DNA from 3 places in the Mesorhizobium sp. CNPSo 4661 genome. Region 2 is predicted to be linked to each of the others. Evidence: predicted binding sites of a transcription regulator. Region 2 holds the regulator's gene; each other region holds the start of a gene.
What was found. Region 2 encodes PhoB, which activates phosphate uptake and scavenging genes when phosphate is short. Its sites were predicted from a motif close to TGTCATNNANCTGTCAT; they were not measured.

Region 1 (3,273 bases), on a different contig from region 2:
CCCAGTCCTCGCCGCCGTCGCCCGGATGCTGGACGGCGACGAAAGCCGTCTGGTCGTCCGGCGCGAAGAGCGGGCCGCACATTTCGGCGCCGATCGGCACGCGGAAGAACAGTTTCGAGGTCGCCCGCGCCGGGCCTTCGGTGTCGACCGCCCAGAGGCCGTCGGTGCGGCCGGTGGCCTTCGGGCCCTGGCCGTCGGTGGCGACCCACAGCCGCCCGGCGGAATCGACGGCGCAATTGTCCGGCATGCCGAACCAGCCATGGGCGGTGGTCGCGGTCGAGAAGGTGGCGCCGACATCGGCCACCGACGGGTCGCCGCATTTCAACAACACTTCCCACTTGCCCTTGGCAGCGGCGAAGTCGCCGCCATCCTCGACAATCTCGATGATGTGGCCGAAGGCGTTGTCGGCGCGCGGGTTGGCGGCGTCGACCTGCTCGGCCTTGCGCTTGGAATTGTTGGTCAGCATGACATAGACCTTGCCGTTGCCGGCATTGGGCTGGATATCCTCCGGCCGGTCCATCTTGGTGGCGCCGAGCAGGTCGGCGGCGCGGCGCGTCTCGATCAGCACGTCGGCCTGGGATGCAAAGCCGTTCTCCGCCGTCAGCGGCGCCTTACCGAAGACGATCGGCATCCATTCGACCGAACCGTCCTCGGCGAACTTCGCCACATGCAGCGTGCCGTCGTCGAGCAGGTTCATGTTAGCCGCGCGGTCATCGGGATTGAACTTACCGGCGGTGACGAATTTGTAGACATAGTCGAAGCGCTCGTCGTCGCCGAGATAGAAGACGACGCGGCCGTCCCTGGCGACGATCGATTCGGCGCCCTCATGCTTGAAACGGCCCATGGCGGTGCGCTTCCGCGGCACGGAGTTGGGATCGTTGACGTCGACCTCGACGATCCAGCCGAACCGGTTCGGCTCGTTCGGCTCCCTGGCGAGGTTGAAGCGATCGTAATGCGCGCCCCACTCGTAAGCGCCTTCCGGAATGCCGAGGCGCTTGTAGTTGGCGGCCTCCTTGTGGCCCGCTGGCAGGTCGCCGGAAAAGTAGCCGTGGATGTTCTCCTCGGCCATCACATAGGTGCCCCAGGGCGTGACGCCGCCGGCGCAATTGTTGAGCGTGCCGATCACCTTGGCGCCGGACGGATCGGCATTGGTCTTGAGGCGCTCGTGCCCGGCGGCCGGGCCCGACAGCGCCATTTCGGTGTTGGAGGTGATGCGGCGGTTGAGCTTGCCGTCGCGCACCACCTGCCACTTGCCGTCCTGCTTGCGGATCTCGACGATGGTGCCGCCATGCGCGGCCATCTCGACATCGACCTGCTGCTTCGAAAGCGGTGCGACCTCGGCCTTCTTCTTCCCGTCCTTCTCGACGACCGAAACGATGCCGGGGAACATCAGATGCGGGTTGGTGTATTCGTGGTTGACGACCAAAAGGCCGTGCTCGGCCGAGCCGTCGATCGGGATATAGCCGACATAGTCGTTGTTGTAGCCGAACTGCCTGGCCTGTGCCTCGGCCGACTGTTTTGTCGGATCGAACTCCGGCGAGTCGGCGAAGAGCGGATCGCCCCAGCGCAACAGCACGTCGGCGTCATAGCCCGGCGCGACATGGTGCTTGTCGTCGATGCCGGCCTCGAGCTCGTCGAATTTGAAGGCCGAGCCTTCGGCAGCGCGCGCCTCGTCGGCGGCGACCAGGGCCAGCGGGCTGACGGTGGCGGCGATGGCCGAGACGGCCAGCGAACCCATGAGGAAGCCGCGGCGCGAGAAACGCGCGGCGATGATCTCGCCCATGGTGCGGTTGTCGGTCGGGTTGACGGGCGGGCCGTCATTTTCCTCGAGCTGGCTGGTGCGGAAACGGGTCTCAGGGGTCACGGTCATGTTGTTCCTCTGGCTTCTTGAGGTGGCTGGGGATTTGACCTTTCGACCCCTAAAGCGCGCCGATCACATTTTCGTGACATGGCCGTGATTTGCCAAGCTGTCGATGCCGGCCGCTTTCTCGCCGTCACTATACGGGAGAAGGAGGCTTCGCCGCGATCAGCTTGACGGCTTCGCCCGCTTCGGAAACAAGGGCGGCGGCCGGCGCGGCGACGGCGTTCAAGAAGGGACGGCAAGTGAGTTTCTGGGGACTGGCGCAGCTCGGCATTTCGACGGTGATGTTCCTGCTGGCGGCGATGGCGGCCAAGCAATGGGGGATGGCACCGAGCCTTGCCAAATTGCTTTTGACATTGGCGCTCTACACGGCCGGCAATCTGATCATGCTGCGGCTAGTGCGCGAGTTCGGCATGTCGGTGTCGTTCAGCCTGTCGGCGGTGATCCAGCTTGTCGCGGTCAATGTCGTGGCGCTCGCTTTTTTCGGCGAACGGCTAAACGCTTTGCAGGCAACCGGCATGGTGCTGGCGATCGCCGCCGTCGCCCTGATCACGCTCGGGCCCTATATGCAGAAGCTCTGACGTTTGAGCCTCCGATGAAATCATCCTCCGGCGCGCTGCTTGCAAAGATAGAATTCCCCCTGCTCTTGGCCGGGCTGGTCATCGCCGGCTGTCTGTGGGGCTTCGAGGAATTGATGGAAGTGGCGCGCGCCACGACCCCGCATGCCTTCGATACGGAAATCCTGCTTGCCTTCCGCCACGCCGGGCAGCCGGACAGCCCGATCGGCCCGCCCTGGCTGGAGGGCGCGGTGCGCGACATCACCGCGCTGGGCAGCACCGTTGTGCTGGTGCTGATCACAACGGCGACGATCGTCTATCTGCTCTTGATCCGCAGACCGGCGACAGCCCTGTTCATGTTCGCGGCCGTAGCGGGCGGGCAGGTGCTTTCCAGCCTGCTCAAGCTCGAGGTCGACCGGCCGCGCCCCGACCTCGTCTCGCATCTCGTCACCGAGACGTCGCTGTCCTTTCCAAGCGGGCACGCCATGCTGTCGGCGGTGACCTATCTGACCCTCGGCTCGCTGGCGGCCCGCTTCCTGCCGGACCGCAGGTCGAAAGTCTTCGTGCTTGGCCTTGCCGTCCTCACCACGGTGCTGGTCGGCACCAGCCGCGTCTATCTCGGCGTGCACTGGCCGTCCGACGTGCTTGCCGGCTGGTGCGCGGGCTTTGCCTGGGCCATGCTGTGCTGGCTCGCGGCGCGCATGCTGCAGCGGCGCAAAGTGGTGGCCGACAGCGATTGACCGATGGTTGACGCATGTAAATTGACGCTTTAGACATTGTAATATTTACAATATACATCTTCCATAGCTTCAAAAACAGGTTCCGGCTGATGATCACTGCCGCACAGATGCGCGC
Region 2 (3,273 bases):
TTGCCGCTGCGGCCGGCGCGGCTGCGTCGAGGCCTATGCCGGCAATTACGCGATCTGGCGCAGCGCCATGAAAATGAGCGAGGACGCCGAGCCGGTCGACGTCGGCGACGCCGACATGCGAGCCCTCGCCGCCAAGGCGCGCGAGAAGGACGGCCCCGAGCGGGAGGCTTACCGTCGGGCCGGCGAGGCGCTTGGTTTCGGTCTCGGCAGCCTGTTCGCCCTCATCGACCCGGCGCCCGTGGCCATGGTCGGCGTCAGCGCGGCCGCCTTCGACCTGATCGAGCCGGCGCTAAGGGCGGCGATCGCCCAGACCGCGGGCGGCCAGCACTCGGAATCGATCTCCTTCGACACCGAGCCTAACGAGCTGCCGCTGATCCGCGAAGGCTGCGCCATGCGCGCGCTGACCTTCGTCGACCAGGAGATTTTCGCGCCGGGCATGCAGGCAAGAGCGGGCAGCGGAAAAAACGTGGCCTGAGCGGCTTTGAAGTGACCGCTGGTCGCTGAGGACAGCAGCAGACGCTTGAGATTAGCGATGGCCCCGCAGCTTCGTCATTCCAGGGCGAAGCAGGAGCGAAGCTCCGTCGCGAAGACCCTGGAATCCATGCCGTTACTTCGATCGTAGGCGCAGCGGAGCAGAATTCTGCACCGCCCCGGCACGTCGAAGTCACGGAATGGATCCTCGGGTCTGCGCTGCGTCGCTACGCTCCTTGCTCCGCCCGTGGATGACGACGCTAGAAGCGTCTCGGCTAATCACCATCGCAGATGCCGGGAGCGGAGCCGTCAGCGCTTCCGCGCCCTATCCCTAATCCTCCCTGATCGCGTAACCCGCCCCGCGAATGGTTCGGATGACGTCGGGCATGCGGCCGTTGTTGACCGCCTTGCGCAAGCGGCCGACATGGACGTCCACCGTGCGCTCGTCGATATAGATCGTCTCGCCCCAGACATTGTCGAGCAGTTGGCTGCGCGAGAACACGCGGCCAGGATGCCGCATCATGAATTCGAGCAGGCGGAACTCGGTCGGGCCGAGCCTTATCTCGCTCTTCTTGCGGTAGACGCGATGCGACTCGCGGTCGAGCACGATGTCGCCGACCTTGAGCACGCTGGACAGCACCTCCGGCTTGGCGCGGCGCAGCAGCGCCTTGACGCGCGCCATGAATTCCGGCGTCGAGAACGGCTTGACCAGGTAGTCGTCGGCGCCGGTCGAGAGCCCGCGCACGCGGTCGCTTTCCTCGCCCCGCGCCGTCAGCATGATGATCGGCAGCCGCTCGGTCTCGGGCCGCATCCTGAGGCGCCGGCAGAGCTCGATGCCGGAAACCGCCGGCACCATCCAGTCGAGCACGAGCAGGTCGGGAACGTTTTCCTGAAGGCGGATTTCGGCCTCGTCGCCGCGGGTCACCACTTCCACCTGGTAACCCTCGGATTCGAGATTGTAGCGGAGCAGCACCCCCAGCGGCTCCTCATCCTCCACCACCATGATGCGTGGCGCGATCATCGGGGTAACCTTCTCGTCAGGCCGCCGGCGCCGACATTGCCGTCTCGTCCTGCTTGGGACGGTTGGCGGGCAATTGCGTACCGGTGAGCACATAATAGGCGTTCTCGGCGATGTTGGTCACATGGTCGCCGATGCGCTCGAGATTCTTGGCGCAGAACAGAAGATGCGTGCAAGCGGTGATGTTGCGCGGATCTTCCATCATGTAGGTCAACAGCTCGCGGAAGACGGACGTGTATTTGACGTCGATGCGCTCGTCGTCGTTGCGCAGCTTGGCCAGCGCAGTGGCGTCGCCCACCATATATTCCTGGGTCACGGCCTGGACCTGGATCAGCACCAGCTGCGCCATGGAATCGATCGAATGCGTGAGGTCGCGCGGCGCGGTGCTGACGCCGACCGCGCCAACGCGCTTGGCGATGTTCTTGGCAAGATCGCCGATGCGTTCGAGATCGCCCGCCATGCGGATCGAGCCGACAACGTTGCGCAGGTCGTCCGCCATCGGCTGCCGCTTGGCGATCAGCGTGATGGCGCGGTCGTCAAGCTCGCGCTGGCGCGCGTCCATGATGGCGTCGTCGGAGACGACGCGCTGCGCCAGCGCATTGTCGGTTTCGAGCAGGGCCCTGGTCGCGCCGCCGACCATGGAGCCGGCCAGATCGCCCATGTCGTTGATAAGCCGGCTGATCTGCCTCAGATCCTCGTCGAAGGAGGCGACGGTATGTTCGGCCATGATGATGTCCTCGTATGAACTCAGCCGAAGCGGCCGGTGATGTAGTCCTGCGTGCGCTTTTCGCGGGGCGAGGTGAAGATCTTCTCGGTCCGGTCGAACTCCACCAGCTCGCCCAGATACATGAACGCCGTCTGCCTCGACACGCGCGCCGCCTGCTGCATGTTGTGGGTGACGATGACGATCGTATAGTCGGCCTGCAACTCGTCGATCAGTTCCTCGATCTTGGCGGTCGACAGCGGATCGAGCGCCGAGGCCGGCTCGTCGAGCAGGATGACCTCGGGCTTCACCGCCACGGTGCGGGCGATGCACAGGCGCTGCTGTTGGCCGCCGGAAAGGCTGAGGCCGCTGGCGTTGAGCTTGTCCTTGACCTCGTTCCACAGCGCGGCGCGCTTCAGCGCCGACTCGACGCGGCTGTCCATCTCGGCCTTGCTGATCTTCTCATACAGCCTGACGCCGAAGGCGATGTTCTCGTAGATCGACATCGGGAACGGCGTCGGCTTCTGGAACACCATGCCGATCTTGGTGCGCAGCAGGTTGAGGTCCTGCGAGCGGTCGAGGATGTTCTTGCCGTCGAGCAGTACCTGGCCCTCGGCGCTCTGCTTCGGATAGAGCTCGTAGATGCGGTTGAGCACGCGCAGCAGCGTCGACTTCCCGCAGCCCGACGGGCCGATGAAGGCGGTCACGCTGCGCTCCGGCAAGGACAGGTTGATGTCCTTCAGCGCCTTCGATTGGCCATAGTAGAAATTGAGGTTCTTGACCTCGATCTTGGCCTTCTCGACGGTCGTGTCGGCTACGTTCAGGTCGGTGGACAACATCGGTTTCATCTGTCCTCTCTGCGTCCGGTCAGGCTGCGGGCGATGATGCTCAGCCCGAGAACCGTAAGGGTGATTATGAGTGCGCCCGTCCAGGCCAGTTGCTGCCATTCCTCGTAGGGGCTGAGGGCGAACTGGAAGATGGTCACCGGCAGGCTGGCCATCGGGGCATTGAGATTGCTCGACCAGAACTGGTTGTTGAGCGCGGTGAAGAGAAGCGGCGCGGTTTCGCCGGAGATGCGGGC
Region 3 (3,273 bases), on a different contig from region 2:
GTGAATGGTGAATGGTGAGTAGTGTGTAGTGTGTAGTGTGCGCGGATAAATTCGACGCTTATCATCGAATAGCCATTCACTATTCACTATTCACTATTCACTATTCACTATTCACTATTCACTATTCACTATTCACTACTCACCACCGACTAATGCCCCTCGAACCCGATCAGCGTCCTGACCGGCACGTCGAGCGCTTCCAGCTTCTTGCGGCCGCCGAGGTCCGGCAGGTCGATGACGAAGCAGGCCGCGACGATGTCGGCGCCGATCTGCCTGAGCAGCTTCACCGCCGCTTCCGCCGTGCCGCCGGTGGCAATCAGGTCGTCGACCACGATCACCTTCTCGCCCGGCGAGACGCCGTCCTTGTGCATCTCCATCTCGTCCAGCCCGTATTCGAGGCTGTAGGCCACCCGCACCGTCTCATAAGGCAGCTTGCCCTTCTTGCGGATCGGCACGAAGCCCGCCGAAAGCTGGTGCGCCACGGCGCCGCCCAGGATGAAGCCGCGCGCCTCGATGCCGGCGATCTTGTCGATCTTCAGCCCGGCATAGGGATGCACCAGCTCGTCGATGGCGCGGCGAAAGGCGCGCGCATTGCCGAGCAGCGTGGTGATGTCGCGAAACAGGATGCCGGGCCTGGGGTAATCCGGAATGGTGCGGATGGCCGCAAGCAGCGTGTCTTCGAGGGAGGATTTCATCGAGGCTTTCCGCGTGTCCGGCTGTCGGATTTGACGGCGTCGGCCATTGCTGCCGACGCGACCGACAAGGGCTACCGCGATGTTACGCCAGAGACAAGCACATCCGGCAAAGGATCAGCCCCTGAACGGCCTCGGCCATAATGAAAAGGGCGCCTGCGAAGGCGCCCTTCGAAAAGCAGACGAGATCGCCGCGACTACATGCCGAGATCCGAGCGCAACTCGGAGCGCGCCACTTCGTATTCGGCCTTGAAATCGGGGCGGTTGAGCAGGACCGCGGCAATGACGCTGCCGGAAATCTTGCCCATCTCGATATCGGACGGATAGTGGATGCCGCCGACCACGCGGTTATGGGCATATTCGGCCGCGCGCGCCATGATCTCAGCGCGCTTTTCCGGAACCATGTCGGCGAGGATGATGCCCATCATGGTGCCGACCGTCGCATGACCCGACGGCCAGGAACCGGAGCTCGACAGCTTGACGACCGGCTTGACCAGGTCGCTGAGCTGATGTGGGCGCGGACGCTTCCAGACATCCTTGGCCGGATCGACGACGGCGCCTTCGGTCGCCACGACGCGATCGAAGAAGGCGCTGAACTTCGGCAGCGTTTCCTTGTTGAACTTCGGCCCCATGACATCCGCGAAGCGCCAGACATTCTCTTCGGCATCGGCGATGGCGCGCTTTTCCATTTCCGGCGTGCGCGTCACCTGCAACGTCAGCACCTCGCCGAGCTCGGCTTTGGTTTCCGCCGAATCATTGGCTGGCGGCGGCGGCAGGATCATCGTCAGGTCGATGTCCTTGTTGGTGACGAAAGGCTGGGCTTCGTCAGCATGGGCGGCGTATCCAGTGACGAGCAGCAGGAAGCCGGCAGCGAGCGAGACGTATCCTCTCATGGGTGTGATCCTTTGATGAGGGCAAGGCAGGATCACCGCCCGCGATGACGGCCATGTGACATGGTCCGGTTTACGCATGCCGAAATGCAAGAAGGGCGCCTTGCGGCGCCCTTCTTGGATTGCGTGCGGTCGATAGCGCCTCAGTGCGCCACGTCGGCCCACACGCGGCGCTTGGTCATGTAGATCAATGCGCCGAACAGCAGCAGGAACGCCAGCACGCGGAAGCCGGTCTTCTTGCGGTCTTCCATATGCGGCTCTGCCGCCCATGCCAGGAAGCTCGCCACATCGCGAGAATACTGATCGACTGTCTGCGGCGCGCCGTCGTCATAAGTCACCTGACCGTCGGAGAGCGGCTTCGGCATCTTCAGCGACACGCCCGACATGAAATACGGATTGTAGTGCGTGCCTTCCGGGATGACCATGCCGGCGGGCGGCGTCTGATCGTAGCCGGTCAGCAGCGAGTGGATGTAGTCCGGGCCACCCGCATCATACTGGGTGAAGATGTCGAAGACGAACTGCGGAAAACCGCGCTCGACGCCGCGCGCCTTGGCGAGCAGCGACATGTCCGGCGGAGCGGCCCCGCCATTGGCAGCTGCCGCGGCCTCTACATTCGGGAACGGCGCCGGGAAATGGTCCGACGGCTTGCCGGGACGATCGAACATGTCGCCGGCATCGTTGGGGCCGTCATGGATCGTGTAGCTCGCGGCCAGCGACTTGATCTGGGCCTCGGAATAGCCGAGGTCCGACAGCGTGCGGAACGCCACCAGATTCATCGAATGGCAGGCCGAGCAGACTTCCTTATAAACCTTGAGGCCGCGCTGCAGCTGCGCCTTGTCATAGGTTCCGAACGGGCCGGTGAAGCTCCAGCTCATTTCCTTCGGCTCGTTGATCGGGAAATGCGTCGGCGCGGCCGCGTTGTGTTCCTCTTCAGCGGCTATTGCCGCGGTGCCGGCAGCCACAAGGCCGATCAGCGCCAGCGAGGTGAGAATCTTCTTCATGCCAAATCCCCTTAGATTCTCTACCGCTCAGCCCTTGGTCTGTGGTGCGGCCGTAGCGCCCGCCGGATGCCCGCTGCCGCCTTTGTTCTTCTCCAGCACCGCCTCGGTGATCGAGTTCGGCAGCCTGCGCGGCGTCTCGATCAGGCCGAGCACCGGCATGATGATCAGGAAGAAGGCGAAGTAGAAGAGCGTGGCCATCTGCGCCATGAACACATAAGCGCCTTCCGCCGGCTGCGAGCCAAGCCAGCCAAGCAGGATGGCGTCGGCCACGAACAGCCAGAAGAACAGCTTGTACCACGGGCGGTACACTGCCGAGCGCACCTTGGAGGTATCGAGCCACGGCACCAGGAACAGCATGGCGATGGCGCCGAACATGCACAGCACGCCGCCGAGTTTGGAGTTGATCGGCCCGACGTTGAAGGTGATGGCGCGCAGGATCGCGTAGAACGGCAGGAAGTACCATTCCGGAACGATGTGGGCCGGCGTCTTCAGCGGGTTGGCGACGATATAGTTGTCGGCATGGCCGAGATAATTCGGCAGGTAGAAGATGAAATAAGCAAAGACGAACAGGAACACGATCATGCCAAACGCGTCCTTGATGGTCGCATAGGGCGTGAACGCCACGGTGTCGGTCTTCGACTTGACCTCGATGCCGGTCGGATTCGACTGGCCCACGACATGCAGCGCCCA

Region 1: AC0YKC_RS12485 (PhoX family protein) is a predicted target of PhoB. The motif match lies at 1,933-1,949, and genes of this name have one in related genera.
Region 3: AC0YKC_RS11135 (acid phosphatase) is a predicted target of PhoB. The motif match lies at 1,630-1,646, and genes of this name have one in related genera.

Annotation. Positions count from the first base shown of each region.
Region 1 covers NZ_JBWGIO010000007.1:166,054-169,326, forward strand. Annotated here, with positions in the region: gene AC0YKC_RS12485 (PhoX family protein) at 1-1,870, opposite strand, end outside; gene AC0YKC_RS12490 (hypothetical protein) at 2,104-2,442, shown strand; gene AC0YKC_RS12495 (phosphatase PAP2 family protein) at 2,457-3,158, shown strand; gene AC0YKC_RS12500 (helix-turn-helix domain-containing protein) at 3,248-3,273, shown strand, end outside.
Region 2 covers NZ_JBWGIO010000005.1:153,502-156,774, reverse strand. Annotated here, with positions in the region: gene AC0YKC_RS09240 (ROK family protein) at 1-475, shown strand, start outside; gene phoB (phosphate regulon transcriptional regulator PhoB) at 803-1,492, opposite strand; gene phoU (phosphate signaling complex protein PhoU) at 1,509-2,216, opposite strand; gene pstB (phosphate ABC transporter ATP-binding protein PstB) at 2,237-3,040, opposite strand; gene pstA (phosphate ABC transporter permease PstA) at 3,037-3,273, opposite strand, start outside.
Region 3 covers NZ_JBWGIO010000006.1:209,994-213,266, reverse strand. Annotated here, with positions in the region: gene AC0YKC_RS11140 (adenine phosphoribosyltransferase) at 150-695, opposite strand; gene AC0YKC_RS11135 (acid phosphatase) at 890-1,585, opposite strand; gene AC0YKC_RS11130 (cytochrome c1) at 1,726-2,583, opposite strand; gene AC0YKC_RS11125 (cytochrome b) at 2,611-3,273, opposite strand, start outside.